3 regions of the Robertmurraya sp. GLU-23 genome follow, and region 3 is predicted to be linked to each of the others. Evidence: riboswitches for the same ligand, from Rfam matches in the RefSeq annotation. Region 3 holds a riboswitch; each other region holds the start of a gene.
The links. A riboswitch is a leader RNA that binds a small molecule or an ion and turns the genes downstream of it on or off. The one in region 3 is predicted to bind cobalamin.
Positions count from the first base shown of each region.

Region 1 (11,032 bases), on a different contig from region 3:
TTTGCCGTTCACGATAGGCACTTTTTACAAGTCCAACCGGTGTCTCTGGAGAACGGTATTTTAATAATATCCGTTGGGCCTCAGCAATTTGTCTTGTTCTTCTCCCACTCATTGGGTTATACAAGGCAATCACAAAATCGGCTTGTGCGGCTGCTTCTATTCGTTGTTCAATCAAGCTCCAAGGAGTCAGGTGGTCACTCAAACTGATGGTGCATGCATCATGCATGACCGGGGCTCCCAATAGGGAAGCACATGAGTTGATAGCAGAGATTCCTGGGATTACTTCAACCTCAACACCTGTGTCCTTTTTCCATTCTTTTTCCACCAACACTTCGTACACAAGGCCAGCCATTCCGTAAACACCCGCATCTCCACTAGAGATCACGGCCACTTTTTTCCCGAGCTCTGCTTGTCTCACTGCCTCTTGTGCTCGACTTACTTCTTCTGTCATTCCAGTGCTGATGATTTCTTGTCCGTCGAGTAACCCTTCAATCAGTTCCACATATGTTTTGTAACCGATGATCATATCGCTTTCTTGAAGAGCTTTTTTTGCTCGGTCCGTTATATGCTCCTCGCTTCCTGGCCCAAACCCAATGACTAATAGCTTTCCTTTCAATTACGCTCCTCCTTTCACTAATTCCACCATCATAAAAATTCCGAGTACTAAGCTATAGGCTCCTGTTACCGAACCTAATAATATAAACAACTTGTCTTTCACTCTAGCTTTCATAAATCCCCATGAAAGACAAAACGTAATTCCGATTGTAGCGATGAGTAGACCAATAACAAATAGAGTCAGTTGAATAAGGGCAACGGTTATATTATCAAGCCCCATTGCATTAGAAATTATCGCGATCTGAGTCGGACTTTCCACACCAATGCCGTGAAGAATGCCAATAATAAACGCACCAATGCCACCAAGTTTCGTAGGTGAAAGTTGATTGGTTTTTGTTCCCGATTTCACCTTAGTAGCCATGTTATGGAAAAACTCAACAACAATTCTGAGTCGACTTTTATACTCGTATTCTTTCTTTTGTTTAAAAATGGACCAAATAATAAACATTCCAAGCAAAATAAGGGTGAAGCTAACGAGCATTTCTAGTACTTTCTTAGTTGCATCCGGAAGTTGTAAACCAATATAAATAAATAGCACTCCAATAACCATCACAATCATGCCGTGTCCAATGGCATACATCACACCAAGAGTAAGCTGTTTCTTCTTTCGCTGCTCACTTCCAACCATGTCGGCAATTGCTGCTACATGATCTCCGTCGATTCCATGCCTCATGCCAATAAACACAGCAAGCAGAGCAAACATGATAAATTCCATAGGTCATACCTCTTCTTTCACATTTTTCGAGATTCCCTCAATACTATCTGAGTTTTCAGGTGCTACGATGCCTTCCTGGTCGTATGTATAAATAACAGATTCTTCTAGTATCTTTCCTTGAGCGAGATGACTCCGTACGATTTCTCGTCCCGTGTCCTCTGTAAGTGCCTTATACCAGATGCCTTCTGGATAAACGATGGTGACACAAGCATCCTTGCATCTACCATTGCATCTCGTTCTTGTTGTATGAATCTTGTCGTCCAACTCCAACTGCTTAATTTCATCACGAATCGCTTGCGTTACTTCTTCTCCCCCTTTTCTCATGCAACTACTTCCATTGCAAATCAAGATGTGATGCTTTGTCCCCTTTAAATTCCATGTTGTCATGTTTTCCACTCCCTTACATTTTTTGTAATAAAAAAGCACCCCTACAAATAGAGGTGCATAAGAACATACGGAATGTAGATCTTTCTACACATCTACCTATAGTCCCGTAGGTATGTGACACACTTTATAGGCAGGTCTCCTGGCTCTGGTTCCTTGCTTTTGTTACGTCTTCCCGATTTTACTCAGTGACTATTTGTAACAAAGCTCCCCAATACAGTGGCGGGTACCGCGACGGCTTTTCACCGTGCTTCCCTTTTAAGCAAAAGTTTTTTCTTTTGCACCTATCAAGTAAACTATGAAGTTATCAACCCAATGAATGATTTCCATAAAAAAATCCGCTCAAAGGGAATGAGCGGATGAAACGAAAGCACGAAAAGACAAATAGAATAACAGAGTCTATTCTCACCATCGAAACACCTTCTCTATTCCCGGAGAAACTGAAACGTTTAAAAGTAAGACAGGTTTCCTGACTTGTGCTTCTTCCTACTTTAAGACCTTCCCATATCCATACGAATCAGGTATGCACACAGTGGATTTCTTATTTCGTCCACACATACAGTTGCGGGTACAGCTCTGGATTTTAACCAGATTCCCTATTAAGCCATCTTGGCATCTTAACTTTCTGGAAAACTATTCAATTAAGCTAGATTCTATATTAGATGAAACGTTCTTATTTTTCAACTACTAATATCACAAACATGACAGATTTACTACTGTAACCAATTTTACAAGAATGCCCACCATTAGATGTTTAAAAAAGAAAAGACACTACCCTATTTGGATAGCGTCTATATATTATATTGAGATTTTACTAGGTTCTTCGATAGATGGTTTTACAACGGAAGCCTTTCGTACCAAAAGTAAATATGATAGAAAAGCTAAAAAGCTAGCACCAAAGATAATGGAGCCCATCGGTATGGCAGAATTCTCACCTGCAATCCCTACAAGTGGTGAAGAGATAGAGCCTAGGATAAATGGTAATAATCCTAATAAGGCCGATGCACTACCAGCAATATGGCCTTGTGACTCCATAGCAAGAGAAAACGATGTGGTTCCAATAATCCCGATCGATGCAACGAGGAAGAAGATAGGAATAACAACCATAATTAATGGAGCCTTTAGTAATAACGCCACAAGAAGAATGGCACCTGATACATTTGAAATGGTCAGACCTATGACTAAAAATGTCTTTTCCGATACCACGTCTACGAACTTCCCTACTGCCTGGCTTCCAAGAATCAAGCCAATTCCGTTCAATCCGAATAATAAACTAAATACTTGAGGAGAAACACCATATATATTTTGATAAACAAACGGTGTACCAGATACATAAGCAAAGATCCCAGCAACAATAAATCCTTGTGTGAAGGCATATCCCGTAAACTGACGATCTTTTAATAAAGTTCCAAAGTTTCTAAATGTTTGCCCAATATTACTTGGTACACGCTTCTCCGCTGGTAGTGATTCTTCCAGCTTGGAAATGACCGTGAAAAATAAAACTAGACCGACAACACTTAAAACGACAAACACTCCCGTCCAATTTGTAAAGGCTAGAATTGCACCACCTGCAACAGGAGCGATAATAGGACCTAGATTACTTACTAATGTTAATAACGCAAAAAACTTCGTTAATTCTCTACCGTTAAACTTATCCCGAACGACGGCTCTAGAAATAACGATACCACCTGCTGCTGAAAATCCTTGCAAGAAACGTGCAGCAATAAAGAAATAAATATTTGGGGCAAATGCACAAATAGCAGAGGCAATTAAATACATAATAAGGAATATTAATAATGGTTTTTTTCGTCCCTGCACATCACTCATTGGGCCGATAATTAATTGCCCTAATCCTAAACCTAACAAACAAGAAGTTAAACTAATTTGTACGAAAGATGCCGTTGTACCTAACTCTTCTACAATAGTCGGAAAAGAAGGCAAATACATATCGATGGTAAACGGACCTAAGATTGCCAGAGACCCTAGAAGCAATGCCAGCTGTATACGCTTTGTACCTGTTAAATTGTTCAAGTTCCTCTCGCCTTTCTTTTTAATATGAAGATTCATAATTTCCTAAGTTTGTAACTTAACCATTTTATAACATTGCCTTGCTAAAGTAAATTGTTTCGGTCATTGAAATATATAATAAATTTTATTAAGTTTTTGTATGCGGTCACAGCAGATGACACGGCTTTAAAAATTGACGAAGCCGATAGAAAAAGATTAAAATTTGATTAAAGTCTCAAATTCAGAGTATTTTCATAATTCGCTAAAGAGGGTTGATAAATATGCAGGATGAACAGCTTACTAATAAAGAGTTTAATAAAGATGGATCTTTCAAAAGACAAGGTAATCAATTTTCAACTCCTTTTGGAGACGGTCCCGGAGAGTTACCGATTGAGCCTGGTCGCTACCGCTTGTTATGGTCTCAAGCTTGTCCTTGGGCACATCGCTCTGTTATTGTTCGCCGTTTGCTAGGGTTAGAGGATGTGATCAGTTTAGGAACAGTGAGTCCAATTCGTCCCCACCTCCCCCACGTCGATTGGGAGTTTTCTCTAGATAAGGACGGGGTAGATCCGAAACTTGGTATACGGTACATTAGTGAAATCTATAAAAAAACCGATCCGGAGTATTCTGGCCGCCCAACCGTTCCCGTTATGGTGGATGTAAAAGAGCTTAAAGCCGTTAACAATGATTATTTTAAACTAACAAATTATTTGGAAACCGTGTGGGCTCCCTTTCATAAAGAAAATGCTCCTATTCTGTACCCTGAGCATCTACAAAATGAGATTGATGATTTAAACACAATCATTTTTAACGATATAAATAATGGTGTGTACAAATGCGGGTTTGCGAAATCTCAGGAAGCATATGAACAGGCGTATGATACGTTGTTTGCTCGACTCGTGGAGTTTGAGGAGCGCTTATCAAAAAAACGTTTTTTATTTGGGGACTATATCACCGATTCTGATGTTCGTCTTTTTGCCACATTAGTCAGGTTTGATGCAGCATACTATACTTGTTTTAATACTAACCGGCAGCTCATTAGTCAATATGAGAATTTATGGGGATATGCTCGTGATCTCTACCAGACTTCTGGATTTAGTGATACAACCGACTTTGATGCTATAAAAAAACACTACCACACATCCATAACGATTGATCCAGACAAAACATCCGTAAAAATATTGCCGAAAGGACCTGATTTATCAGGTTGGAACATGAAGCATAATCGTCATTTACTAAGTAATCAACCAGACAAATTTTTAAGGAAGTTGGAGGTGTAATATTATGATTATTCGTGAGGCAAAAGAGACCGAAATAACTTTTATACGGGAACAACGTGTGAATGCGTATACGGAACATGCGAGGAAAATTCCGAATGCACATTGGGAGGCGCTAAAAAAAGCCATCTCTTCTGATGCCGACAGTCAGTTGGGTGTAGAGCTACTTGTGGCAGAAGTAAAAGGCACAATCGTTGGCAGTGTGGCTCTTTTTCCAGCTAAAACGGATGCGTATGAGGGGATGGTTGAAGAACTGGATCACCCTGAAATTCGTGTCTTGGCTGTTGCTGAAGAATTCAGAGGTAAAGGAATTGCATCTGCTTTAATAAAAGAATGCATTCAACGATCTAAGGCCAAAGGTTACCAAGCAATTGGGTTACATACAGGAGAATTTATGACAAATGCGATCAAACTGTATGAACATTTTGGTTTCGAACGTCTGCCACAATACGACTTTGAGCCAGCTAATGATGGCATAATAGTGAAAGCATTTCGTTTATCTATCTAGAAAATAAGGATATGTTCAAGGCGAACATATCCTAAGTTGATTAAATGAACTCTACTATTCTCTCGTAAGTCGTCATAAACACATCTAAGTCTGGGTCTTCCCCTTTTTTCTTTACCACATTAAAATTAGATAGGTCAAAATGATAAGTGGGTTGAACAGCATGCCTTGCGAGACAGTTTTTTGTACAGGCCAACGGACATCCATCAATGGCGATGATTGGCCTCCCTGATTTCGCAGTTTTTACAAGTGGTTTAACATCTCCTCCAACTCCAGCGATGCAAGACATTTCGGCAATGTCCTCCCGATCCATTTTAATTGCAATTAAGTTTGCAGTTTGTGCGGCTGAAGAACAGCCTGAGCAAGAATATACCAACGGCAAATCTGTTCTTTTCAACATTGTTCCTCCTTTGCAGTTTATTCTCCAAACTGTTCTGATTGTTAATTACTGTAAAGGAAATGGTGGTTGAATTCTGTGAAGAATGTTACGTTTACGTGATAAAATTAATAGGGATTCGTATGAATTTTGCATAAATATATTAACTTTTCTAACAAAAACTATTTGCTATTTTTGCTCTAATACTTGCATTCTCAACAAGAGAAAAAAGATCAGCCCTATTATCTAGGACTGATCTCTACGATTACATTTGAAACAATGTCGATTTTTCCACTACAATTTCTTTAATCTTCTGGTTGGCTGGCTTTAGCAAGGTGCGCAGTGAGGTTAATGGTGTGGCGGATGGGAAGGTTTTGTTTACTTCTTCAATATACGATTTATTCAATTCAGTTCCCACATTCACTTTTTTCATTCCCTGAGACACGCATTTCCTCATATCGTCATCAGATACACCTGTTCCTCCATGTAGAACCATTCCAACGTTTTTCAAATTGGTGGATAGTTCTTTTAACAAATCAAAGTTAATTTTTGCTTTTGATTTATATTGTCCGTGAGTTGTACCAATGGCTACGGCTAGCGCATCTACTCCCGTTTCAGTTACGAATTTGTAAGCATCTTGTGGATCCGTGTACATCGCATCATGACTTGAGACAACGATTCCCTCTTCTGCTCCACCAATCGTTCCAACTTCCCCTTCAACGGAAACGTTTTTACTAGAAGCATAGTCAACGACAATTTGAGTATTCCTGATATTTTCTTCTAATGGTAAGCTTGAACCATCATACATGACCGATGTGTAGCCCATGTCAATCGCACGTTTAATCGCGTCTATATCCTTACAATGATCCATATGAAGACAAACATCCACGTCTAGCTTTTCAGATAACGTCCTTAAACTGGAGACTAGTAGGTCAAACCCAATATATTCAGCAGTACCTAGGGAAGTTTGTATAATAATTGGTGAATTGATCTCCTTTGCTCCTTCTAGCATAGCGGGTAACATCTCAAGACAATGTACATTAAAGGCACCAATCGCTCGTTTACCATCATTTTCTTCAAACAATTGCTTTAAGTTTTTAAGCATTAGTTTCTCTCCTTTAAAATCTTCCTCTTATAGTATCTTTGGTGAGTTGCATTAATTGGTCAGTTTTTCCTAAATATAATTGAATTTTTGCATTATCTTTTTCATCGACTGCTTCTTTTCGTTTGATATTATAAAGCTTAATCAAGTCAGTATAGGCTTTTCCAAGCGACCTGTTTTCTGAAATACTTGTTTCGTAATATTCAATTGATTGGTCGATTAAGTTGGCTTCGAAGGATAATGTTCCTAATTTATTTAGAATTTCTATACGTTTATCTCCTTCAGCGTTCTTTAGGTCTTCTGATGCGGATTCTATATTCTGAAGCAACTTTTCTATATCGACTTCAATAATCGTTTCAACTTCAACTTTAGGTTCTTTTTTCCTTTTAAAAAATGCCATATATGATAACCTCGCTAGTTAAATAGATTAATAATAGGACTGATCAGCCAATCAAACACAAGAGCAGCAGTTACAGTATCCACATCGGTTGCGGTAGCATTGACAAAACCAAGATCGTTGAAAATTGGAACCAGTAATGCAGGTAAAAGAGTGATAAAGAAACCATGAGCAATTCCTCCAATTAACACTCCTCTTCTACCACCAACAGCATTCATAAATACCCCTGCTGTTCCTCCAGCGAAGAAGTTTGTTAACATTCCTGGTAAAATCATCGCTAACCCAAACCAAGGGAGAACAAACATTGCGATTACGGATCCAATCGTTGTGGTAACAAATCCTGCTGTTACTGCATTTGGAGCGTATGGGAAGAGCACTGGACAGTCTAGAGCAGGCTTGGCATCTGGAACAATTTTTAAAGCAATTCCTCTAAAAGCAGGGACAATTTCAGCTAAAAGTAGTCGAACCCCTGATAGTAAAACATACACACCGACAACAAATTGGACGGATTGTAAGAAAGCGTATACAAGGTAATTCACATCGCCTGAATAAGTTGATCCGAACTCTGGACCAGCAAATGCAGCAGTAATCACGTATAAAGGAATCATAACTACTCCTACGGATAAATACGTATCTTGTAAAAAGCTAAGTCCTTTTGGAAACTGTATATCTTCCGTAGACTTGGAACCTTTTCCTACTAGCTTTGATACGCCAGCAGCAAACACGTAACCAATGGTACAAAAATGTCCAAGAGCGATATCATCAGACCCTGTAATTTTTCTTACAATCGGTTGAGCGATCGCTGGCATAGCAACTGCAAAGATTCCACCGACAAGTCCACCAACAAGTATTAATGAAAACCCAGATAATCCTGCAAAACTACCAAACACAGTGGTCATCGTCGCCATCCAAAGTACGGCCTGACCAGTTAAAAAGATGTACTTCCATTTTGTAAAACGAGCAAGAATAATATTAAAAACGAAGATAGCTAGAAAGGTTAACGCAATTTGGTTGCCAAGACCTAATTCATTCATGGCCTGACCATTTATAGCTTCAATCGAAGGTACGATACCTTGCATTCCAAAGCCTTCAGAGAAGATTTCACCAAAGTAGATTAAAGAAGTGACAATAATGGATGAACCGGCAGAAAGAACTAAAAATCCAAGTAAGGTCTTAAAACTACCTGACATGACCTCACCAAAAGGTCTTTTTTGTAGCAGTAATCCTAGAAATGCAATTAGAGCAATAGTGATTGAAGCTTGAGTTAATATACTTTCAATAATAAAATCAACGATGCCCATAAAAGCTCCCCCTTTTTATAACTCTCCTTTATTTTGTAAAATTGGGACCAGTTTTTCCTTTATTTCGTTTTTATCTACTAACCGATTGAGGAAAATGAAATCTACGGGTAAATTATATCGGCTAAATTGAGATTCAAAGTTTTTTCCTGAAATGATTACATCCACCTGGTGCCCTGCTGCAGATGAAATATCTGAATGATCCAAATGTGCTTTTACACCTAAGTCCTTTAAAACGGATTCCACACTCATTTGACAAGCAAAACTACTTCCTAAACCAGCACCACAACAGACAAGTATTTTTAACATCGGTCTCCATCCTCCTAGGATTCAATAATTATTTTATGTTTTTTTGCTATTTCTACTAATCTACCATCTAGTCTCTTTGGTGATTCCATCGCAATACTTAACTCTATTGGTTGGACAATCCCATTTTTTACTCCCATTATGACACCGGATTTCCCTTCGATCACGCATTTGCTAGCTTCATATCCCATGGTGCTAGCGATCAGTGCATCCTTACTTGATGGTTTTCCGGCTCTGATATAAAAGCCCATGATCGATTTTCTCACTCGGATATTGGTTTCGGCCTCAATCGCCTCGGAAATTTGAAAGGATATTCCTTGATTACCTGGATGAAAGTTTTTTTCTTCATAGGCTGCTTCCGAGCATACGATCAGCAGGGACTTTTTCTCCTGCAGTTTCTCTTTTACACGCGAGACGATTACCGGTGGATCGGTACAAAACTCCGGAATAATCGCTAGGTCACATGCCCCTGCAATGGAACTTTCTAAGGCAAGGCTACCAGCATTTCCTCCAATTACCTCTACCATGAAAATTCGGCCGGGCATATTCGAGGCGGTATCGTGCAAACCGTATAGTACCTCGTTGATATAATTTAATGCGGTATCATAACCAATCGTATAATCGGTTCCATTCACATCATTATCCACGGTCATCGGGATAAAAATCGTTTTAGTTCCTTCTACATTCAGAAGATGCGCAGCCTTTTGTGAGCCATTTCCCCCACAAACTATCAAGTATTCGTAACCATCTTCGTTTAGCTTTTTGTGCAGTTTATCTCTTCCCTCTTTTGTGTATGGGAGCTTGCTTCTTGCGGTCTTGATCATATGTCTTCCGTCAAGCGAGCGATTTTCACAGTAACTGGGTGTTAAGTGAATAGGAGAATTGGTTAAGATCCCATCGTAGCCACCGGAAAAACCGTATAGGTCAAGTTCTTTCGTTCTTGACAGCATTTCAAGGGATGCGTTAATTCCCGCTCCATCTCCCCCACTCGTGATGATCGCAACTTTTTTCATTGTGAACCCTCTCCAATTAGTTCATTTAATTGATCAACGTTATGAATTCTCCAAATATCGTCAACAAGGCCCTTTTCGGCAATTTTCACGATCGTTTTGATTATTTCTAAATGTTCGTTACTATCTGTAGCTGAAAAAGAAATCAAAATCTTTACGGGAGGCTCCTCCTGTTGAAATTGGATCGGCTGCTTTAACGTGATCAAGCTCATTCCAACTGATAGAGCCCCATTTTCTGGTCTTGTATGTGGAATCGCTATCCCAGGTGCAATCACAATATAAGGACCATACTCGAGAACATTTTTTATCACTTCATCGGCATAAAGCTTATTGACGTACCCGTTATATTCCAATATGGAAACACCAGCTCTAATTGCATCCTGCCAATCCACGGCTTCTACTAGGAATTGTACATTGTCCTTTGTAAAATAATGATTTTCCATCTTACTTCTCCTTGTACTTTGCTAAGTTTCGAATAAAGTCTTCATAGCTATATTCAGAGATCATTTTAGTTACTCCAAAATCCTCTATTAGAAAAAGATAGAGCTTTTTAAAAATCGTTTCCCACCACTTTTGTTTTTCTTTTGGGACACTGAGCAAGATTACTACCTGAACCTTTTCCTTATCCCAGACAATAGGTTTTTTTAAAATACAAACGGCAATCGAAACTTCACTCATATGGTTTTCTAACGGATGAGGTATCGCAACTAATTGTCCCAGCTCGGTGGATGCCATCCTTTCTCTTTCAAATATAGAGTCTAAGGTTCGGCTATTAATATAGCCTTTTTTATTCATTAACTGCGTCATATAGTGAAGTACGGCTTCTTTTGAATCTAAATCGATTTCTCTTTTAAAAAGGTCCTTCTTAAACACATCCTGATAACTAATAAAAATCGGATTGTCTTCATCTTCCTTTATTTTTTGATAAATAAATGAAAGATCTTTATTTGTCAAAACTGGACTCACTATGATGATTTTTGCAGAGGGTATATGTGTGATTGGAACAGTAGAAACGACTATATCTACCTTATCTAGTTTAC
Region 1 covers NZ_JBRKCV010000004.1:66,864-77,895, reverse strand. The annotation lists gene cobJ (precorrin-3B C(17)-methyltransferase) at 1-616, opposite strand, end outside; gene ACVBAX_RS09490 (HoxN/HupN/NixA family nickel/cobalt transporter) at 617-1,330, opposite strand; gene ACVBAX_RS09485 ((2Fe-2S) ferredoxin domain-containing protein) at 1,334-1,717, opposite strand; cobalamin riboswitch at 1,830-2,017, opposite strand; cobalamin riboswitch at 2,157-2,349, opposite strand; gene ACVBAX_RS09480 (multidrug effflux MFS transporter) at 2,513-3,745, opposite strand; gene ACVBAX_RS09475 (glutathione S-transferase family protein) at 4,003-5,001, shown strand; gene ACVBAX_RS09470 (GNAT family N-acetyltransferase) at 5,006-5,506, shown strand; gene ACVBAX_RS09465 (putative zinc-binding protein) at 5,547-5,900, opposite strand; gene ACVBAX_RS09460 (class II fructose-bisphosphate aldolase) at 6,145-6,984, opposite strand; gene ACVBAX_RS09455 (hypothetical protein) at 6,998-7,381, opposite strand; gene ACVBAX_RS09450 (PTS sugar transporter subunit IIC) at 7,396-8,679, opposite strand; gene ACVBAX_RS09445 (PTS sugar transporter subunit IIB) at 8,695-8,985, opposite strand; gene ACVBAX_RS09440 (6-phosphofructokinase) at 9,000-9,995, opposite strand; gene ACVBAX_RS09435 (PTS sugar transporter subunit IIA) at 9,992-10,435, opposite strand; gene ACVBAX_RS09430 (BglG family transcription antiterminator) at 10,437-11,032, opposite strand, start outside.
Region 1: linked by a shared signal. The riboswitch ahead of ACVBAX_RS09485 ((2Fe-2S) ferredoxin domain-containing protein) and the one ahead of ACVBAX_RS14225 (ribonucleoside-diphosphate reductase subunit alpha) in region 3 are both predicted to bind cobalamin.

Region 2 (11,032 bases), on a different contig from region 3:
ATCTTAATTGATCCATATGGTACCGTAACAAATGCGAAGACAAACGAAATCATTGAAGACGCAGAAGTTACTTTATATTGGGCTGAAACGGAAAGAAACAGACTAGCCGGAAGAGTGGCAAATACGAAAGTAGAATTACCAATCATCGAAGGTTTTGCACCAAACAATAATCAAAACTCTCAGTTCACCTCCACTATAGGCTCTTATGCCTGGATGGTTTTCCCTGAAGGAGACTATTATATCGTCTCGAACAAAGAGGGTTATTATAGCTATAGTAGTTTAGAAGAAGGAAGAACGGCACCAGCCAAAGAAGGCGAAGATAGCTTTGTAGAAGATGGAATAATCCGTGTTGGATACTCGATGGTGAATTACGATTTCAAAATGGAACCACTTCCTGTGAAGGAGCCAGAGAGTAAAAATGAAGCTCCTATTGTGACAAATGACGAAGTAACTACACTCAAACATACAAAGGTTGAAGGAAGCGCACAAGCTATTGATGCAGAGCAGGACCTATTATCCTACACCCTAGGTACAGATGGACAAAATGGAAAAGTGACAGTTACAGCAGATGGTGCTTGGACATATGAGCCGAATCTAGACTTCGTTGGTGACGATGTTTTCACGATCCTTGTGAATGATCAGCATAATCAATCTGTACCTTTAACGGTGGTTGTTCATGTAGTAAAGCCAAACCTCATCATTACCATTGATGGTGGAGCGGAAGATCGTACGGTTGATCACACGCCACTTTTAAAAGGAGAAGCATTAGGGATGCTTCAAGGTAATGTAGATGTGGTTATTAAGGACAAGGAAGGTAACACGATTGAAGCAGAAAGTGTTCCAATTGAAAATGAAAAATGGACCTACCAGTTGAAAACCGAGACAAACCCTGAAGAGTACCTAGTGGAGGTAACTCTTAAGGACAGCTTTTACAAGGAACAAACAAAGACGGAGCAAGCTCTCACAATTGTACAAGTTCCATTACAAATGAACTTAACTGCCACTCCACAATCCGTCTTGGGAGATGGAAAAGCAGAAGTTAATTTAAAAGCTGTCATCACAGATGAATCAAACGAACCTATTGTAAACGAAAAAGTCACCTTTAGAACGGAATTAGGGACCCTAAAGTCAACTTCCGTCATAACAAATGAAAAAGGTGAAGCAACTGTTATTCTAGTTGCTCCAAAATTAACGGATGAAATAGACCCATTCAATAACCTAATCACCGTATCTGTCCACAATCCGGACAAAGGCCTTGTGGATCATGAATCTATTAATCTAGAGTTCATCCCAAATAAAGCACCGGTTGTAACAGATGACGAAGTAACGACCCTTAAAAATACGGAAGTAACTCAATCATCTAACGTATCAGATAAAGAAAATGATGCCTTGACGTATAAGGTAGGAACAAACGCGCAACACGGCCAAGCGACCGTAACATCATCTGGTACTTGGACGTACAAACCAACCCAAGACTTTGTGGGAGATGACTACTTTACTTTGTTAGTAAACGATGGAAATCATGAAGACGTTGAGTTAAAAGTCATTGTACATGTAGTAAAACCAAATCTCGCGATCACAATTGACGGTGGAGAACAACAAACCACTGTAGACAGAACACCGCTTTTAACAGGTGAAGTAAAAGAAATGGTGGAGGGCAAAGTTACCGTTGTTATGAAAGACAAAGACGGTAGAGTGATCGAGAATTCGACGGTCCCTGTTGTAAATGGAAAGTGGTCGTATCAGGTAGAGAAGGAGCTTTCACCAGCAGATTTCCAGGTAGAAGCTAATCTAACGGATTCTTTCTACAACGAAACGGTAAAAGATAAACAAACACTAACAATCGCGTACATCCCTTTACAAATCGAACTCACCGCAACACCAAACTCGATTGTAGGAGATGGGAAAACAGAGGTTACACTTAAGGCAGTTATTAATAATGTCTTTGGTGAACCAATTGTGAACGAAAAGGTTTCTTTTAATACTGAACTAGGTACTTTAAAGTCAGCAGAAGCAATAACCAATAATAAAGGTGAAGCAACAGTCATGTTAGTCGCTCCAGATTTAACGAACATGACGGACCCAATCACTAACGTAATCACCGTATCCGTCCACAACCCAGACAAAGGTCTTGTGGATCATGAATCTATTAATCTAGAGTTCATCCCAAATAAAGCACCGGTTGTAACAGATGACGAAGTAACGACCCTTAAAAATACGGAAGTAACTCAATCATCTAACGTATCAGATAAAGAAAATGATGCCTTGACGTATAAACTGGGAACTGGTGCAGAACACGGTCTAGTAACAGTAACCACTTCAGGAACGTGGACGTACAAACCAACCCAAGACTTTGTGGGAGATGATTCCTTTACTATTTTAGTAAACGACGGAAATCATGAAGACGTAGAGTTAGAAGTCACTGTACATGTAGTAAAACCAAATTTCTCGATCACAATTGATGGTGGAGAACAACACACCACTGTAGACAGAACACCGCTTTTAACAGGTAATGTAAATGAAATAGTTAACGGAACAGTGGAAGTATCTATTGGAGACAAGGCTGGTCAAGAAGTTGAAAAGGCAACGGTCCCTGTAATAAATGGAAAGTGGTCCTACCAAGTACAAAAGGAGCTTTCACCAGACGAATACCAGGTAGAAGCCAATCTAACAGACTCTTTCTACAACGAAACAGTGAAAGATAACCAAACGTTAACGATTGCGTACATTCCCTTACAAATCGAACTCACCGCAACGCCAAGCTCGATCGTAGGAGATGGGAAAACGGAAGTCACACTAAAAGTAGTAATTAAAAATAGCCTTGGAGAACCAATCGCAAATGAGAAGGTGGTCTTTGATACCGAACTAGGCACCTTAAAGTCAACAGAAGCAACAACCAATGACAAAGGTGAAGCGACTGTGATACTGGTGGCTCCGGATTTAACAGGTGAAACTACGACAATAAATAATAACATCACCGTTTCGGTTCACAATCCAGACCAAGGTCTTGTAGATGATGAAACAATAACCATTTTCTTCATACCAAACAAGGCACCAAGTGGTACAGATGACGAAGTAACGACCTTGAAAAACACAGAAGTTTCGCGATCAGTAAAGGCAACTGACAAAGAGAGCGATGCCTTGACGTACAAGGTAGGAACTAACTCTGAGCACGGCGAGGCAACAGTAACTGCATCCGGCACTTGGACCTACAAGCCAAATAAGGATTTCGTGGGAGATGACTCCTTTACTCTTTTAGTAAACGATGGATATCATTCTGATGTAGAAATGATAGTCGTGGTCCATGTGGTAAAACCAAATCTAGCCATCACGATTGACGGTGGAGAAAAACAGACCTTTGTAGACCGAACCCCATTGTTAACTGGAGAAGTAAAGGAAGCGGTAGAAGGAAAAGCAACAATCGTTATTCACGATATAAACGGGGAAATGGTTGAAACGGCTCCGGTGAACATAGTAAATGGCAAATGGTCACATCAAGTAACAAAAGAACTGATACCTGCTGATTATGAGGTGGAAGTCACGTTAACTGATACGTTCTATAATGAAACGACTAAAGACAATCAAGTGGTAACAATCGCAAATCTTCCCCTACAAATGGAACTAACGGCAACACCAAGCTCGATCGTAGGAGATGGGAAAACGGAAGTCACACTAAAAGCAGTAATTAAAAATAGCCTTGGAGAACCAATCGCAAATGAGAAGGTGGTCTTTGATACCGAACTAGGCACGTTAAAGTCAACAGAAGCAACAACCAATGACAAAGGCGAAGCGACTGTGATACTGATTGCCCCAGACTTAAGTGGAAACCTGCAGTCCATTGTGAAAAAGGTAACCGCATCAGTTAACAATCCCGACAAAGGCTTAGTGGATTCAAAGTCGGTGAATATTACCTTTGTTCCAGCAAGAGTATCAGGCCAAGTTATAGATTCTGTTACAAAAAAACCAGTACCTAATGCAACGATTACAATCAAGGAAGATTTTAATAAAGATGGTGTTGTTGACTTTGAGACAGTGGTAAAAACAAATGTCAACGGTGAGTACGATATTGTCGTACCGAAAGGAAACTGGAATTACAAGCTACAAATTACTACAACGATGACGGTTGAAGGAGTGGAAGTTCCTGTAACATTCACACAGGATGCAAACGTAGGAGAAACTTCTGGTACAGGTGAACAACTTAAATCAGACCACACGGTTATCGGGCAGCTCTTTATGGAAAATAAAGAAACCGGTAAACCAGAAAGTATCACTTCGATGGTACCGGGTGCAAGATTTACCGTACAACCAGTTGACGGTGTAAATATAGACATTACTCCTACAGGACAGTACATCATCACAGGTGGAGAAAAAGGAAATTCATACACTTTTGCAGTTACTGTAATAGTGAAAGACAAGGATGGAAATGATGTGATTCTTGCAGGTCAAAAAATGACTGTAACGATCCCTGAAGATGGGGTTGCATCCATTGAGTCGACCTTAATTGATCCATACGGAATTGTTCGTGACCCAGATACGTTAGAGCCAATTGAAGGTGTCGACATGCAACTTTACTGGGCTGATACGGAAACGAACAGAAAATATGGAAGAGAACCACATACACTTGTTAATTTACCAATATTAGAGGATTTTGCACCGAACCAAAACCGTAACAATCAATACACAACAAGTGATGGCCAATACGCGTGGATGGTTTTTGCTGACGGTGATTATTACATCATCGCTAAAAAGGATGGTTATCCGGTTTATGATAGCCGAATTGAAGGTAGAACCGTTGAAGCACTTCCTGGTGAAGACAGTTATATCACAAATGGAATTATCCATGTTGGACAGACGATTGTTGAATACAATATGAATATGTTCTCTAAACTGACTGAAACGATAGAAGAACCACCTGCTGTTGAGAAGCCTACTACTGAGGAAAGCAACCCTGTTGCAGAGGCTCCAATTCAGAAAGAGACACCTGTTAAAGAGGAAGCTACACCAGTGACGAACTTGCCAATCAAGGTGTTGCCAAAAACAGGTTCTCCTTTTACAACATGGACACTTCTAATGTTAGGAACGGCATTCGTTGTTCTTGGACTAGTGGTCAGAGGAAGAAGGAAGGTATAAAAGTTGAGAAAATGGATCGGAAATGTACTGTTAGCATCAGGGGTATTTGTTTTAGCTTACGTAGGTTTGCAGCATGGATACCAGTTCTATCTTGAGAAAAAGATACTTTCCGAAACAATCGACACAGCGGAGGCACTTTTGCCTTCTGGTGTTGTAACTAATCAAAAGAGTGTGTTGAACGACATGAGGCTCGTTATTCCAAAGCTTTCACTCGATATTCCCGTACTAGAAGGGGCAACAAAGGATAATCTCCGGGTTGCTGTCACTCATCTAGAAGGAACGGGACGAGTTGGGGTAGAGGGGGAAAACAGTGTAATCCTTGGACATCGCTCGTTTGTCACTGGAGAGTTCTTTAGTGAGCTTGATAAGCTAAAAGAAGGGGATACATTTTCAATCACCTCCTCATCTATTCAGTTTGAGTATGAGGTGATCGAACAAAAAATCATTGAACCCTCCGATCTTAGTGTTCTTTCTGCAACACCGGACGAGTCACTTGTTACGCTCATCACCTGTCACCCAAGGTACTCAAGCAAGCAGCGACTCGTCGTTATTGCCAAGCAAAAAGGATAGAAAAGTCAGAGTATGGTAGAAAGAAATTTCTATCATACACTGGCTTTTTATTCATTTGTTACAACAATTAAATTAATGTAATAGATTACCTTGTCATTCCCTGTTTACAAGATTAGTATTAGAATATGAAAAATATATATTGTGCAAGAATAGGCGTACTTCTTTTTTAGAAGTCTAGGGAAGTTGGTGAAAGTCCAACGCGGTCCCGCCACTGTATATGGGAGCATACTGTAAAAACCACTGTGCAATAAAGAAATGCATGGGAAGGTACAGAAAGCAATGACCATGAGCCAGGAAACCTGACTATCTCTTGACACCGTGTACCTACGAGGATAGGTGGTGTGGTCGGTTTCTTACATAAGGAAGAAGCTTATTCCAACATCTCCATTTCTATGTGGAGATGTTTTTTTATGCAAAAGTGGGCCAGTTTCATCCTCCGTAAGCTGGTGTTGCTACGCAACTAAGGCTTTCTTCGGGTGGAAACTGTCCAACTTGTTAAATATTTATGAAGGAGGGTTTATCATGTTTCTTCAACATTTATTCGCAATGACGATTGCTTATTTTATTGATTTACTTCTCGGTGATCCCATCGATTGGCCACATCCGGTGAAGTGGATCGGAACACTGATTTATAAGCTCGAGAAAAAGTGGAATAAAGGAACGCGGAAAAAATGGAACGGAATCGCTATGGTAGTTACGCTTCTCTTGCTCGTCGTGGGGATTACGATCCTAATTACGATGTTAGCTTATCAAGTTCATTTTATGGTCGGAATTATGGTTGAAGCGGTGATCATTTGGACGACGATTGCACAAAAAAGCTTAAAGGAAGCAGCGATGACGGTGTATGGTCCGTTAAAAAAGGGAGATCTAGTGGAAGCTCGTCACAAGCTATCGTATATCGTTGGTCGTGACACGGATCAACTTGATGAACAGGGTGTGGTTCGCGCGACAATTGAAACGGTCGCAGAAAACACAAGTGACGGAGTAACAGCTCCACTTTTTTGGGCGTTACTCGGTGGGGCGCCCTTTGCGATGTTATACCGGGCAGTGAATACTTGTGATTCCATGGTTGGTTATAAAAATGAAAAATATATGGAGTTTGGCTGGGCATCGGCAAAGCTTGATGATTGGTTAAATCTGATTCCAAGTCGCCTAACCTCTATCTGCATGTTGTTCAGTAATAAGCCAGTTCAATCGACTGTTAAAGAGTCAGCTAAAATTGTTCTCCGTGATGCCAAAAAACATCCGAGTCCAAACAGTGGATGGGGAGAAGCAGCCGTAGCTGCCTTACTTGGGATTCAGCTTGGAGGCATCAACTTTTACAAAGGCATTCGCTCCGATCGAGCCAAAATGGGAGAACCCTATTTTCCTGTTACTGGAGAGCATATTTTACAAACCAATGGTATTTTAACTCGAACAGTACTCACATTTTTACTTTTATTATGGATTGGAGGGATGATCGTTGAAGTGGCCTACGCACGGATCTAATCCACAATTTTTATATAAAGCACTTCATCTTGACATGCCTGAATCAGTGATTGATTTTAGTGCCAATATTAACCCGCTCGGCCCACCAGCCATAGTAAAAGACAGGTGGAATGAGCTGTACTCGCTTGTATCTGATTATCCCGATCCAACGGCAGAAAGGCTCACAGGTTTGCTTGCAAAGAAAGAAAGCGTAAGAAAAGAGCAAATCTTAGTGGGGAACGGAGGGGCGGAGCTTATTTCTTTGGTCGGACGACTGCTCTCTGGTAAAAAAGCGCTTATCGTACAACCAGCCTTTTCCGAATACGAAGAAGCATGCCGAGTGAATCAATGTGAAGTACGCTATCACCTGATGGATGTTGACAGCTGGGAATTACGTTTAGATGAATTACTAGTGAACTTACGTGAAGTAGACGCTGTATTTCTGTGCAATCCAAACAATCCAACGGGAATGTTTTTTCCGAAACTAACGATTGAGATTCTTGCCCGTGAATGTGCTAAATATGAAACCATGCTTATTGTCGATGAAGCCTTTTACGACTTTGTGTCAGAGTACGAATCAACCGTTTCCTGCCTTCAATCCTGCGAGAACATGATCATTCTTCGTTCGATGACAAAAATGTTCAGCATTCCAGGGATACGACTTGGGTACATCATTGCAAATGAAGCAATGCTTTCAAAGCTTAGGTCTAATAAACCGCACTGGAGTGTTAATGCGATAGCCATGAAGGTGGGGGAATGGTGTTTGTCAGAAGAAGACTATGTAAAACAAACCATTCATCTAATAAAAAATGAACGGGAAAGGCTTATGTCTTTTTATCGTGAAAATGAGTTTTTTTACTCCCCTTCATACGTAAACTTTTATTTATTAAAAGATGACAAAATCCGCGATCAATTTCCCTTTTTCCTTTTTTTAATGAAAAAGGGGATAATTCCACGGCATACAATGAATTTTCCTGGACTAGACGGAAAATGCCTGCGACTGGCAATTAAGGGGCCGACCGAGCATGAAAGGTTATTAGAGGTGATGAAGGAATGGCGGAAGCTGGACAGCTGATTTTTATCAGTGGTGGTGTTAGAAGTGGAAAAAGCAGTTTTGCTGAGAAAACAGCCATGGAGCTAACAAAGAATACTAAAGGAAATCTCCATTATATTGCTTCTGGAGTTGCCTTTGATGCGGAAATGAAGGACCGAATTCATAGACATCAAGTACAAAGAAATGAAGGGGAGCAACAATGGACAACATGGGAGGAGCCCTACTTTTTACATAACCTCTCCACTTTTTTTCAGCCGAATGATATTGTGCTCTTTGATTGCCTTACGAATCTATTAAACAATCGTTTGTTCCAAACCGAGGAGAGACTGATGGACCCGTCTTTTCATGAAGAAATCAAGAAATCGATCATAGAGGGGATCCTTTCGATACAGAAAAATTGTCATACCCTCATCGTCGTTAGTAATGAAATCTTGAATGAACCGATTTACTCTAGTGACCTTGTTCTTGTGTACGCAAAGCTCCTTGGCAGGCTAAACCAACAGGTCGTTTCAATGGCAAAGGAAGCGGTTCTAGTTGAAGCAGGAGTTCCGATTTATATGAAAAAGGAGGGTGATGAGGTTGCACTTCGTGATGGGTGGAGCATGTAACGGAAAGGCCGATTGGGTACGTAGCCATTACGACATGTGTCAGTATCCGCTAGAAAGTTGGATAAAGGCTTATGATTGCTCGTATTACGACTGGCTTAGCGAAGATTTTGCCGCGTCCTTAGTGGTGGTCGAAGGAATCGAGTATTGGATTAGGGAACTATCGCTTCAGCATGAATCGGATACAGTAAGAAACATATGGAAAGAAACAATGCAGAAATGGGATTGTTGGGAAAAGGATGGTTGGAAGAGAAAGGTCGTTATCATTGGTTCAGATATTACAAGAGGAATTGTCCCTGTTGAAAAAATGGATCGAAAATGGCGCGATGATGCGGGATGGACGTTTCAGGATACGGTCCAATTATGTGATCGAGTGGATCACATCTGGTACGGAATTGGTCAACGTGTAAAGTGATTATAATCCAAAAGGAGGAAGAAAAATGAAGGTGACAAAAGTAACATGGATGGCTGTATTTATAGCTTTAACCGTTGTAGGAGGTGCGATAAAAATTCCAGCAATCATTGGAAGTGTCGCGCTTGATTCGTTTCCAGCAATAGTGGCTGCCGCGCTTCTAGGTGGAATTCCGGGTGCAATCGTCGGTGGATTAGGACATATGGTCTCTGCGTTAATTGGAGGAATGCCTCTTGGGCCGATGCATTTTTTAATTGCTATCGAAATGGCCTTGTTAGCATGGGTATTTGCGTATTTTTATCATAAAGGAAGCAAGTGGACTGCTTCTATCTTATTCGTGCTAGGAAATACCTTTGCAGCACCACTGCCATTTATCTATTTAATTTCAAAAGCATTCTATGTAAGTATGGTTCCATCATTACTGATTGCATCTATTCTTAATACCGTTTTAGCTGTGATCGTTGCGCCTCGGTTAGCTAGCATAATGAAACCAGCCGTAGCGGGGAAATTTCAAAAATGAGAGATGTCCAATTGCTTAAAATGGGAAAAGAAACCCTTGTGGTAGCTTCTGATAATAGCGGGGCGATCGGATTAAAAAAGCTCGATGCGGTAAAAGTTCCTTACGATATTGTTGGTTATTATACCTTCCGTGTGGCAGCGATGGAATGCTACTCGGCGGGAGCTATTCCCGAAGCAGTGATCCTTCAAAATTTCTGTGGAGAGGGAGCGTGGGAAGAACTCGTAAAGGGAATAACAAGAGGTCTACTTGAGTTTGAATTACCAGGCATTCCGATCAATGGAAGCACTGAAAGTAACTTTTCACTTGTCCAATCTGCCGTTGGGTTAACGGTATTAGGAAAAAGAACAAGTCATGCTCCCTTGAGCGCAACTCCCTTTCTAGAGGATACGAAAGTGGCAGTTATTGGTCTTCCTCTTGTTGGAAATGAAGTAATAGAGCAGGAAACCGAAATAGCTCCATTACGATTAGTGAAGGAGCTCTCAGAACTAGAAGACGCTGTCTTATTGCCTGTTGGCTCAAAAGGAATACTTTATGAAATGAATCGTCTCTTTTCAAACCGAAATTTTTTAAAAAATGAAGTGAAGAGTGTGATCAATTTAGAAAAAACATCTGGACCATCTACCTGCTTCCTGATCGCATTTCCAGCTGAGAAAGGGCATATGGTGAAGGAACTCTCAGGACATTATTATCATGAAGTAACTTTTTAAATCGAGTAGGGAGTGACCAAAATGGTTGATTTATATATTGCTAGGCATGGACAAACCACTTGGAATGTACAAAAGCGAATGCAGGGCAGCTTGGACTCCTCCCTTACAAAAAAAGGAGTGGAGGATGCTAAACGATTAAGAGACTACTTAGCTGATACGCCTTTTGATAAGGTAATTTGTTCACCCAGTGGAAGAGCGTATACCACCACGAAGCTTGTCCGACCATATGAAACAAATGTGACAACAGATCCGCGCCTAATGGAAATTCATCTAGGGAAATGGCAGGGAAAAACGGATGATGAAATTCATCGTGAGTTTCCGTTGGAGTATGATCATTATTGGAATGCTCCAGAGCGTTATTACAACGATGGAGGAGAAGCCTTTACAGATGTGATTACAAGAGTGGAAGACTTTCTTCAAGAAATAGAAAGAATGGACGGTGACGGAAGAGTGCTAGTTGTCACTCACGGAGTAACCATCATGGCATTTTTATCTATCGTGAAAAAACATTCACTAAATAAATTCTGGTCTGCTCCCATCTGTGAGGGAACAAGTTTAACCTTGATA
Region 2 covers NZ_JBRKCV010000013.1:85,544-96,575, reverse strand. The annotation lists gene ACVBAX_RS18455 (Ig-like domain-containing protein) at 1-5,130, shown strand, start outside; gene ACVBAX_RS18450 (class D sortase) at 5,134-5,700, shown strand; cobalamin riboswitch at 5,835-6,021, shown strand; gene cbiB (adenosylcobinamide-phosphate synthase CbiB) at 6,223-7,188, shown strand; gene cobD (threonine-phosphate decarboxylase CobD) at 7,163-8,242, shown strand; gene ACVBAX_RS18435 (bifunctional adenosylcobinamide kinase/adenosylcobinamide-phosphate guanylyltransferase) at 8,221-8,829, shown strand; gene ACVBAX_RS18430 (bifunctional adenosylcobinamide kinase/adenosylcobinamide-phosphate guanylyltransferase) at 8,810-9,241, shown strand; gene ACVBAX_RS18425 (ECF transporter S component) at 9,267-9,758, shown strand; gene ACVBAX_RS18420 (ATP-binding protein) at 9,755-10,465, shown strand; gene ACVBAX_RS18415 (histidine phosphatase family protein) at 10,487-11,032, shown strand, end outside.
Region 2: linked by a shared signal. The riboswitch ahead of cbiB (adenosylcobinamide-phosphate synthase CbiB) and the one ahead of ACVBAX_RS14225 (ribonucleoside-diphosphate reductase subunit alpha) in region 3 are both predicted to bind cobalamin.

Region 3 (11,032 bases):
TCCATAAACTTGCTGCAATCCGAAAGAATGTAATAGTTACGATTTTTTAATCATGCAGCGTAAATACTATTAGATTGTTTCTTCTCCCTTACGTAAGTCATTTATAATAAAGGTAGAGCAACAATGAAGGTTGTACCTTCCCCAGGTTTACTCGACACCTCAATCATTCCACCATGATTTTCTACTATTTTTTGACATACTGATAGCCCGATTCCTGCTCCTCTTTCTTTTGTGGTGAAAAAAGGAGTGAAAATTCTTTTTATCGTTTCCTCTTCCATACCTGAACCATTATCTTTTACAGAGATCTCAATGGTATTTTCATTAAGTTTTGTTCTTAGAATAATGCTCCCTTTCCCTCTGTTTTTACTAGCCTGGACCGCATCCATCGCATTTCGAATCAAATTTAGCACTACTTGTTTCATTTGCTTTTGATCTAGTTCCTGAACAGGGAGTATTTGTTCCTTCACATACTTAATTTCACAATTTATTTTCAAGGCTTCTTTTTGAGAAGTTTGAATTACTTCCATTAATACCTTTTGTATATTTACTTGCTGTTTATTAGGAGCTGTTGGTCGAGTAGAACTAACATATTCATAGATTAAATTATTTGCATAATCTACTTCTTCAAGTGCAATATCGGCATAATGGTCTTTACCGGTCTCTATTAGATAAGGCTTTAGCAATTGAAGGAAACCCCGAATACTTACTAATGGTTTTTTCAAATCTCCGGCTATAATAGAAGCTATATTCCCAAGGCTTGAAAGGTTATCATGCTTCATAACCACTTGCTCCATCCTTTTTAAGGTGGCTTCAAGCTGTTCTTGTTTCTCAAGCCACGTAAGATTTTCGCTCTCTAGTTGAGTTTCTAACTTTCGAATGATGGTTTGTATTTGCTGAATACTTTCCTGTTTTTCTATACAAAACACATATAAACGATTTTCATCTTCCCACTGGGTATACACATCGAATAAAGTAAGATTGAAATCCTTCCTGACTAAATTCAGTTCTACCTTTGTTTTTGCGAATACTGGTTTTAAGAATCGTTCCGCTTTCTTCCTACTTCCTAAATCAACAAGTTCAAGAAAGCTCCTTGCATTAGGAAATTGGAGTTGCGTCTCTTCTGAAACTCCTATAATAGTAAAATCTTGATCCACCACAAAAAATGGAAACGGGAAGGTTTGGAAGGATTTTTCAATGATATTCATATACTCTTTCACATATCTTGTTCTCTTTAAGCCACGAACGTAGATGGTATAAACCCTCTATCACGACAACGTTACTTGGACAATAACTATATAATTGATACAAGGATGTGATTCTCCCTCCTACAATAATTTCAGGATTATAGTCTAACTGATTGAGTTCTTTTAAGCATTCTAAAAGAGTAGGAAGATTGTATATGATCGATAAAGAAATCCCGATTACCCTCACTCTTTATCTTAACAAAGAATGGTATTTTCAAACAAAACTTTCATTCTTATCCATAGGTATATACATATAATAGTAAATAATTGTATTCGCATTTGTCTATAAAAAAACACACAAAGAAGGAACTGCCTCCGCAAATGCAGTCCCTCTACCTATCTGTTATTGAGCCATAAATGAAAGAGACCTTCCTTTATACCCAAATTGTCCATCTAGTAAACATTTAAAAATCCTTTTTACACTGTACTATAAGTTTGACTTTGAATTCTTTCTATTAATAACTCCGCTAATTTTTCACATTTTCTATAATCCTTAAGTTGTGGCTGTAATTCTATCTTTAAGGTGGCCACTAAGGAGGTCTGCACATAGAGCATATCCTTAAATTCATCCACCGCTCCACAAAAAGAAGGATAAAAGGAATCGCCTGTTCCAACCACAGCCGTGGCAAGTTCCCGAACATTTTGCAGTTCTATTTCCTGATACACAGGCATCATTTCTACTGGGATCTCTCCATTTCCCCACGTATAGGTTCCAATGACCAATCCATCATAGTCGTGAATGTTAGCGAGGAGAAAATCTTCTACTAGAAACAAGTCAGTAGATACAGATCGCGTTTGAAAGCAGCCTGCTACCATACGAACAAGTTCTTCCGTATTCCCCGTGACAGATGAATAAACAATCGCTATTTTCCCCTTATAATTCGTCAAAGCCATTGGACTGCGTCACCTTTGTATAGGTTCGGGATTTCTGTTCAAAAAAGTCTGATTTGGTGTCATTGATCATTTCGTCACTAAACACTTGAATCCATGGCATCACGTTGTCACGGTCACCATAAAGATGATCCAGACCCAATTGTCGAAGTCTTTTATTGGCCAAATACTCCACATATTGTCCGAACTCTTCTAGGTCAATTCCGTTGATCTCCGCTAATATTTCTCCTGCCCATTCCTTCTCAAGATCCACCGCTTCTTTGATGCGATCATACGCATATTGAATGTTTGCCTCATTATTTAGCTCTGGATTTTCCGTTAACATAATACGAACAAACTGAGAAATGAAATACGCATGCTGCATCTCATCTCTTTGAATATAGCTAATCATCGTACTAGTTTTAAGCATTTTTTGCTGACGTGCTAGATTATAGAAAAAGGCAAATCCCGCATAGAAATAGATTCCTTCTAAAATAATTGAGTTAATGGCTAGTTCATAGAGGTTTTGAGCTGATGGATGTGAACGGAATTTTTCATATGCATCCAAGATAAGCTGATTTCTTTTTTGAACAATCGGATCATCCTTTGCCTGATTGAACCGCGCATTTTGTTCACTAACAGGAACCAATGAACTTAATATATACGAGTACGATTCGTTGTGAACAGCCTCCTGTTGAGCAATGACCGCAAAGATTGCCTTGAAGCTTGAATCGGACACATAGTCTAGCACTTGACTCATCGTTGGCGTTTGAAGGCTATCCAGGGAGGCAAGCTGCGTATTGACCCGTAAAAAGATATCCTTTTCGTGCGAAGATAATGAATCCCATTGTTTAATATCATCTTGCATATTGATTTCTTGTGCCTTCCAAAAATTAGACAGCAATGTTTGATACAGATCATACATTTGTGGGTAGGCGATATCATTCCAGTTTAATAGACCAGAAGATTGTCCGTTAATAATACCTGTTGAACGATTAGGATAGGTTGGGTTCAACAGTTTGATTTTATTTAATGGGGCATTGATTGACATGGTCCCTTCTCCTTTCAAGCTTAGCTATGGCAAGCTTCACATTCTTCAATCTCTGACTGCGAAGTACTTCTTACGTAATACGTCGTTTTTAACCCTTGCTTCCAAGCTTCTACGTGTAAATGGAGCAAGTCTTTTGCTTTTATATCGTGTCTCACATACAAGTTAAAACTGATAGACTGATCAATATGACGCTGACGTGCTGCGTTTTGACGAATACTCCACACTTGGTCTAACTCATGCCTTGCTCTTCGGTAGTACGTGTATGTGCGATGGTTCAAGTCAGGTGCGGTTACCTTGAACTTAAAGTTCTTCTTTTCCTCCGCATATTCCACTGCGTACAACGGATCAATTCCGTCAGTTGAGCCACCAATTTTTGCAGTCGACGAATTTGGAGCAATCGCCATCAGCCAGCCATTACGAATACCGTTTGCCTTTACTTGTTCTTTTAACTCACTCCAACGGTCGGACGTGTAATTTCTCCGCTCGAAGTATCTTCCAGTAGCCCATTCAGACGTCTCAAATTGACTGAAGGCACCTTTTTCCTTGGCAAGCTCCATAGATGCTCGAATCGTGTAATACGCAATATTTTCGTATAGTTCATCAGCAAACTGGACCGCTTCTTCTGATTCCCAATGGATCGATTGTAAGGCCAACAGATGATGCCACCCGAACGTCCCTAAGCCGACCGCTCGATATTTTTGATTCGTTAACTCGGCTTGTCCAACTGGAATGGTATTCAGATCGATAACATTGTCTAGCATCCGCACTTGAATCGCTATTAATCGTTCCAGCTCATTGGAACCATAAGCCTTTGCGAGATTGATTGAGGAAAGATTACATACAACAAATTCTCCCGGCTTTCTTACAATTATTAGATTGCCATCTTCGTCCTTGTATTCTTTTACAATCGTTGTACTCGACATGTTTTGGGCGATTTCTGTACATAAATTACTGCAGTAGATAGAGGTTCTTCCTTCTGCACGCTTGTTTGGATTTTGACGATTCACCTCATCTCGATAGAACATGTAAGGTGTACCTGTTTCTAACTGAGCAACCATTATTCGGGCCATAATATCCATCGCACGGTAGGTTTTTCTTGGTAAGAGTGGTTGATTCACCGCTTCTTCGTATTTTTCTGTAAAATACTTTCGATCTTTTTCATCATAAAAATCCTCAAGCCCAAGCGGGTTCCCGCTCTCATCCTTCCAGCCCATCAGCTGCTTCACTTGGTGCGGACAGAATGTATGCCATTCTCCAATACTTCTGCCGTTTTCATCTTTCTCTTGAAGTTTTTCCATAAATAAATCAGGGATGGTAACTCCTGTGAAAATGTCATGAGCCTTTCTTCTCTCATCCCCATTATTGGTCTTTAGTTCAAGAAAGCCATTCATCACGTCTTTATGGAATATATCTAAGTAAATGGCAACCGCCCCTTGTCTTTGACCTAATTGATCAACACTTACGGCTGTATCATTAATCAAGCGGATCCAAGGTACGACTCCAGAGGACATTCCTTTAAACCTCTTGATATCGGAACCTAGCGCACGAACCTTTCCGTAATAAATCCCGATGCCACCGCCTTCTTTACTTAAGCGAGCAATATCCCAATTGTTCAAATAAATGCCGTCAAGCGAATCATCCACTGTGTCGATAAAACAAGAGGACAGCTGACCAAAGTTCTTGCCTGCATTTGATAATGTTGGTGTGGCTACCGTCATATATAAATGACTAAGGGCCCAGTAGGCTTCTTTTACTAACTCTAGTCTTTTGGTTTTCGATTCGTTCATCATAATGGTCATCGCAATAACCATGAATCTTTCTTGCGGTAACTCATATACATTTCTATCATGATCTCTTGCAAGGTAACGATCAGCAAACAAAAACAGACCAATATAGTTGAAAAGCTTATCTCGTTCAGGACTGATTGTGTCCGCTAATTCTTTAATTTCTTCCTCTGTATACATTTGCAGCAGTTTAGGAGAGTAGATCCCTTTCTCTGTTAACGTTTCTAGCAAATTGTAAAAGTTCCCATATGTATGTGATGAATCGTAGTTTCGATTTTGCGAAGCTTTCTTGTATAATTCGGTTAAGTATATGCGCGCGGCAACAAATGTCCAATCTGGCTGGTCCATCGCGATTTTATTTAAAGAATAAAATAAAGCTTGTTGGCTCACTTCTTTTTTTGCTGCCTCTAATTCATTTACCATTTTTGTCATCTCAGTGGCGTCTAATTGATAAGTTGAAGAACACTCTTCAATCGCTCTTAACACCGATTTATAATCTTCATGTACATCTACTACTGTCATGATCGTCCCTCCTGAAAATAAAAATCCGCTCAAGTGGTTCCTTGAGCGGATGAAACGATTTCAGCAAAAGACAAACAGGCAAAAATACTTTTTGTCTTCTGTCGCCATCGTTTCATCTTCCCAAATCCCCGAAGAAGTTGAAACATCTTAAGTAAGATAGGTCTCCTGACTTATGCTTCACTCTACTTTGAACCCTTCCCATTTAGGCACCTACATCTCGTAAGCAATCTTCACAGTGGCTTGTTCATTTTGTCAGCATTTACAGTTGCGGGGGCAGTTCTGGTCTTTCACCAGATTCCCTATTAAGCCGTACGGCATCTTATCTTAAGGCAACAACACAATATATAGTTGAATTTTTACTTATGTATATCCATATCTAGATTTAATACAAACTTAATAGTAACGGTAGTTTAGTAGATACGCAAGTATAAAATCTTAATTTTGGTAAAATATTGTTGTTGACTTTAGGGGCAGGCGGAATCTCGGAATGGATTTGAAGAGATTGATTTTTTCCGCACTGTTTCGATTCTTTTTGCAATAAATGAGTGGAAACTAAGGGATGAAAGGGCATTTCTGAATGGATTTTGGTGCTTTTTTAGGAGGATTAGTAGATTTCTATTAGTAGTTTTGGATTTTATTTGCGATACGAAAAATTTATTTGCGATTCTGAGATTTTATTTGCGATTCGAAAAATTTATTTGCGATTCCGGGATTTTATTTGCGCTTCGAAAAATTTATTTGCGATTCCGGGATTTTATTTGCGCTTCGAAAAATTTATTTGCGATTCTAACACTTTACTTGCTATAAAAAGACCCTCAATTTCGAGGGTCCCTTCAGATACGAGCATTAATTTTCAGCTAGCTTTGCCGGTACAACCTTTGACACTTCTTTTCCTTCGATTGGATCCTCTGCTTGTGTGGCGCGTTTGATAAAGAATGCAAGGATGAAGGCGACAATTGAAATCCCTGTAGCTACAAGGAATGCATCATTAATTCCTTCGAGCATCGCCTTCATCATAATCTGCTCTTTCATTTGAGCGATCATTTCAGCAGTTGGCTGTGCGGCTCCTGCTCCTTGACCAGCTGCTGTCTTCATCGCTTCGTCAGCCAATTCTTTGGCGTGTGTTTCTGTACGATTGGACATAACCGTAACTAGTAATGCGGTGCCGATTGCCCCAGCCACTTGGTTTAACGTATTGTTCATTGCCGTACCATGTGGATAGAAACGCGTCGGAAGTTGATTTAATCCGTTTGTTGAAACAGGCATCATAACAAATGACATCCCAACCATTCGAACTGTGTAAAGGATGACTAAGTGCGTATAGCTTAAGTCTACCGTTAACTGACTAAACTCATACGTGGTGATTACCGTGATTCCTAAACCAATTAGCGCCAATACTCGCCCACCAAATTTATCAAACAGTCTCCCGGTAATAGGAGACATAATCGCCATGGCGATGGCACCTGGTAGGAGCATTAACCCTGCGTCTAGTGGAGAAATTCCACGAATCGTTTGAACATAAATGGGAATAAGGATCATTCCTGAGAATAATGCCATGTTTGTTACCATGGATATAGAAGATGACAAGGCAAACATGGGGTATTTAAACACTTTAAAGTTTAACAACGGATTGTCTTGCTTTATTTGTTTTAAAATAAAAGTTACTAGCGAAATGAAACCGACTGCAATAGCCAGATACACATGCGGGCTATCCCACCCCTTGCTTCCTGCCGAACTAAAGCCGTAAAGAATCCCACCAAAACCAATACTTGATAATACTAATGAGAAAAAGTCTAAACGAAGATTACTCTTTTCTTTCTTATCTTTTAATAGGAAGAATCCGATTAATACCACTATTACTGAAATAGGGGTAATAAAGTGGAAAAGCATTCTCCAATCATAGTGTTCAATAATCCACCCTGATAAAGTTGGACCAATGGCAGGGGCAAACATGATGATTAAGCCAAAAACCCCCATCGCTGTTCCTCTTTTTTCAATTGGAAAGCTAACGAGCATGACGTTCATAAGCAATGGCATCATAATGGCAGATCCTGATGCTTGAAGCATACGTCCAGCTAAAAGAATCGGAAATTCGTGAGCCACACCAGCAACTAAAGTACCGATCGTAAATAAACTCATGGCGACTAAAAATAAATTTCGAACAGAATATTTCTGTATTAAGAAGGCAGTAGCCGGAATTAATATCCCGTTAACTAGCATAAAGCCTGTAGTTAACCATTGAACTGTGGCAGCTTCTACCTCTAAATCCTTCATGATGGATGGCAAAGCAATATTTAATAAGGTGTTATTTAAAAACGTGATGAAAGCCCCAATTAACAGAACTCCAATAATCCCGTATGGCGGCCGTTTATCTTGTTTTTCAGCCATGTATGTTCCTCCTATACTATAAGTCCAATAAAATGTACTTCTGTTATACACTTTACATATATTATACCCTGAGTATAAAAATTGCAATGAAAAAACACAGCTAAATAATGGGTTTGTAACCTTCAGAAAAATAAGTTACTATACTTTTATACAGTGAGTCCAAATACTAATTCGGGTGATACAATGAATGATCGGAAGCAACACGTTATTAATACAGCCCACCAGCTTTTTGTAGAAAAGGGATTTCAAGCAACTTCCATTCAAGACATATTAGATTTTAGTAGTATATCTAAAGGAACCTTTTATAATTACTTTTCTTCAAAAAACGAGCTACTCATGGCCATTTTTCGAGTGATCCAAAAAAAGTTTGAGCATGAAAGAAACGAACTTTTAATCGGAAAAGACCCGTCAGATATCGAAGTGTTCATTAAGCAAATGGAATTGCAAGTGAAGACCAATCGAGCAAGTAATCTTATACCTTTATATGAAGAAGTGCTATTTTTAAATGATTCTGAGTTAAAAAAGTTTATTAGTGATTTTCAGTTGCGAATGTTACGTTGGGTATACGAACGCTTTCATGAAATTTTTGGCGAGAGCATGAAACCCTATCTTCTTGATGCTGCCATAATGTTTACCGCTATTTTCCACCATAACCTTAAGTATGAGAGAATGGCGAATAGCTTAAAGAGCAATCCTGAACGGGTAGTAAGATATAGTGTTAATCGACTTTTGGCACTAATGAAGAATGTAGGGGAAACCGGTGAGCAACTTCTTCCACCGGAACTGTTGGATGATTGGTCTCCAACTTGTCATAAGAAAGATAAATCTTATCAAGAACAACTTACACTTGAAATTATGAGTCTAAAAAAAGAGAGCGTGCATATGACTGACTCTGTGAAATATATCGAGCTGCTCGATTTCATCTTAGAGGAGCTTTTGCAGCCTAGCCAAAAGAGGCAGTTTGTAGTGGAAAGTGCAGTAAGAACCTTAGAGGATCACTTTGGAAAAGCAAAACTACAACAACTACGTTCGTATCTTCAATAACAATGCTAGCAGGTATTGGGTCCCTTTGTCTTGGCCTTAATCGAGTAACTAGCGTAATAAGCGGAGAATTTCCGGTTAGATGCAGAATGGAGCAGATTTCGGGGTAAATAAGGGGAGGTTTTCCGCTTATGCAAAGCAAAATCTCCTATTTTCGAATTTTTTGAGCCAATAGGCGGAATCTCTCCGTTTATTTAAGCTTTTTTTAATAACAATTACTAATTAATCGGAATTTCTCCGTCTATTTTTCAGCTCGGGTGCTTAACCTGATCCCTCAACTGATAAGTGCGGACCCTCCTAACCTAAATGTGAGGATCCGCAGCTTTTTATCGACCAGTTTTAATTGTACAATACTTAATCATGTTAATTACTACAAGACGTATGCAAATTCATACGTCTTGTCTTGTGATTTTAATTAATAAAGTACCCAAAAAACGGAACCCTTTAGTCATTGGCCTGCTAGCTTTTTTAAGCTTCTTGTAATTGCTTTTCATCAATAAGTGTTTTTGCGGCTCTTAACCCTAATAAGTAACTGTCACATCCAAAACCGCTAATCTGACCTTGAGCAATTTCTGCAAATACAGAACGATGTCTAAATTCATCTCTTGCATGGATATTAGACATATGAATCTCAATAAACGGTACTTCTAAAATATCTAAAGCATCGCGAATTCCGTAGCTATAGTGGGTCCAGGCACCAGCATTAATAATCACTGCATCGACTTTTTCACGATAGGCTTGATGAATGCGATCTACCATCTCTCCCTCACAGTTCGTTTGGAATGTTTCAAGTTCTAGATCTAACTCTTCTGCTAACTTTTTCATGCTTTCATTAATTTCATCTAGGGTAATCGTTCCATACACCTTCGGATTACGTTTTCCAAACATATTAAGATTCACACCGTTTAGCATAAGTACCTTTTTCATCATAGATTCCCTCTTTCTCTTGCTCATTATTTCACAAACTTGTTTATACGACTATTTTAAAACAGACAATCCATAAATACCAATCGGTTTTTTGGTGAGATCTATAGGCTTACCCTATGAAAAATAAGTTAAGTGAATTTCTTTCAATATAACTTTTAAACTTTTCCACTACAGGTGATAGGTAACGATTCTTTACACTCGCCATGTAGATAATTTGTTCTGGGAGCGGCTCCTGAAAAGGTAGAACTTTAATGTCAAACAGGTCTAAGGTGGAGGATCGCGGAAGGATTCCCACTCCTTGTTTGGCTGCCACTAAGCCCACCAATGCCGTATCTTCTGCTACTTCACAAGATATATATGGAGTGATTCCGGCATCCGTAAATAATTGATCGATTACGGGACGAAATAGACTTTTCTTGTTAAAACAAATGAATTTTTCCTCAGCAATATCCATTAATTCCACGGAATCCTTGGATGCTAACGGATGATCTTTATGAGTGATGAGTACAATATCTCTCTTCATTAATGGAATAAAATCAATCTCTGGTTCATGTTCCGCATACGTACAAAAAGCAAGGTCATAATTTTCTTCCTTTAAGCCTTGGATGATATTCTGTGTGGTTCCTTGAATACAAGAAAACGTTACTTGTCCGCCCTCATTTTCTTCCATAAAAGACTGAATAATCGATGGGACAAAATCGGCTCCTAAGGAGAAAATGAATGCTAAGTCAATGATACCCGTATTGGCATTGGTGAGCTTTTGAAGATTCCTTTCACCCTTTTCAAGCTCCTCTAATCCATTTTCCACATAGGTTAAAAAATAGTGGCCGTATTTGGTCAGCTTAATATTTCGACCAACCTTTTCAAATAACTTGATACTTAATTCTTTTTCAAGCTCGCCGATTGCCTGGCTAAGACTTGGTTGTGTGATATATAGCTGAGCGGCTGCTTTTGTATAATGCTGTGTTTTCGCTAGCACACGAAAATATTGTAAATGTTTCAGGTTCATAAACAGAGCCCTCCCTGTTTCCAAGCTTTAAACAAAGTATATGATGTTTTTTAGACCAGAAAAAGGACTGAATATGAACAAAAAAGCACTCTTTGACAAGTGCTTTCTTTCGTTCTTTATGGTTTCATGGTTTTCCAGCTTCCTACATGGTGGATAGCAATTCCCTTGTATCCAAGAGTGGTTCCGTAATGAGAGG
Region 3 covers NZ_JBRKCV010000008.1:61,461-72,492, forward strand. The annotation lists gene ACVBAX_RS14210 (two-component system sensor histidine kinase NtrB) at 102-1,217, opposite strand; gene ACVBAX_RS14215 (flavodoxin domain-containing protein) at 1,662-2,138, opposite strand; gene ACVBAX_RS14220 (ribonucleotide-diphosphate reductase subunit beta) at 2,119-3,165, opposite strand; gene ACVBAX_RS14225 (ribonucleoside-diphosphate reductase subunit alpha) at 3,186-5,471, opposite strand; cobalamin riboswitch at 5,611-5,808, opposite strand; gene ACVBAX_RS14230 (DHA2 family efflux MFS transporter permease subunit) at 6,318-7,859, opposite strand; gene ACVBAX_RS14235 (TetR/AcrR family transcriptional regulator) at 8,043-8,903, shown strand; gene aroQ (type II 3-dehydroquinate dehydratase) at 9,369-9,827, opposite strand; gene ACVBAX_RS14245 (LysR family transcriptional regulator) at 9,937-10,836, opposite strand; gene ACVBAX_RS14250 (amidase) at 10,953-11,032, opposite strand, start outside.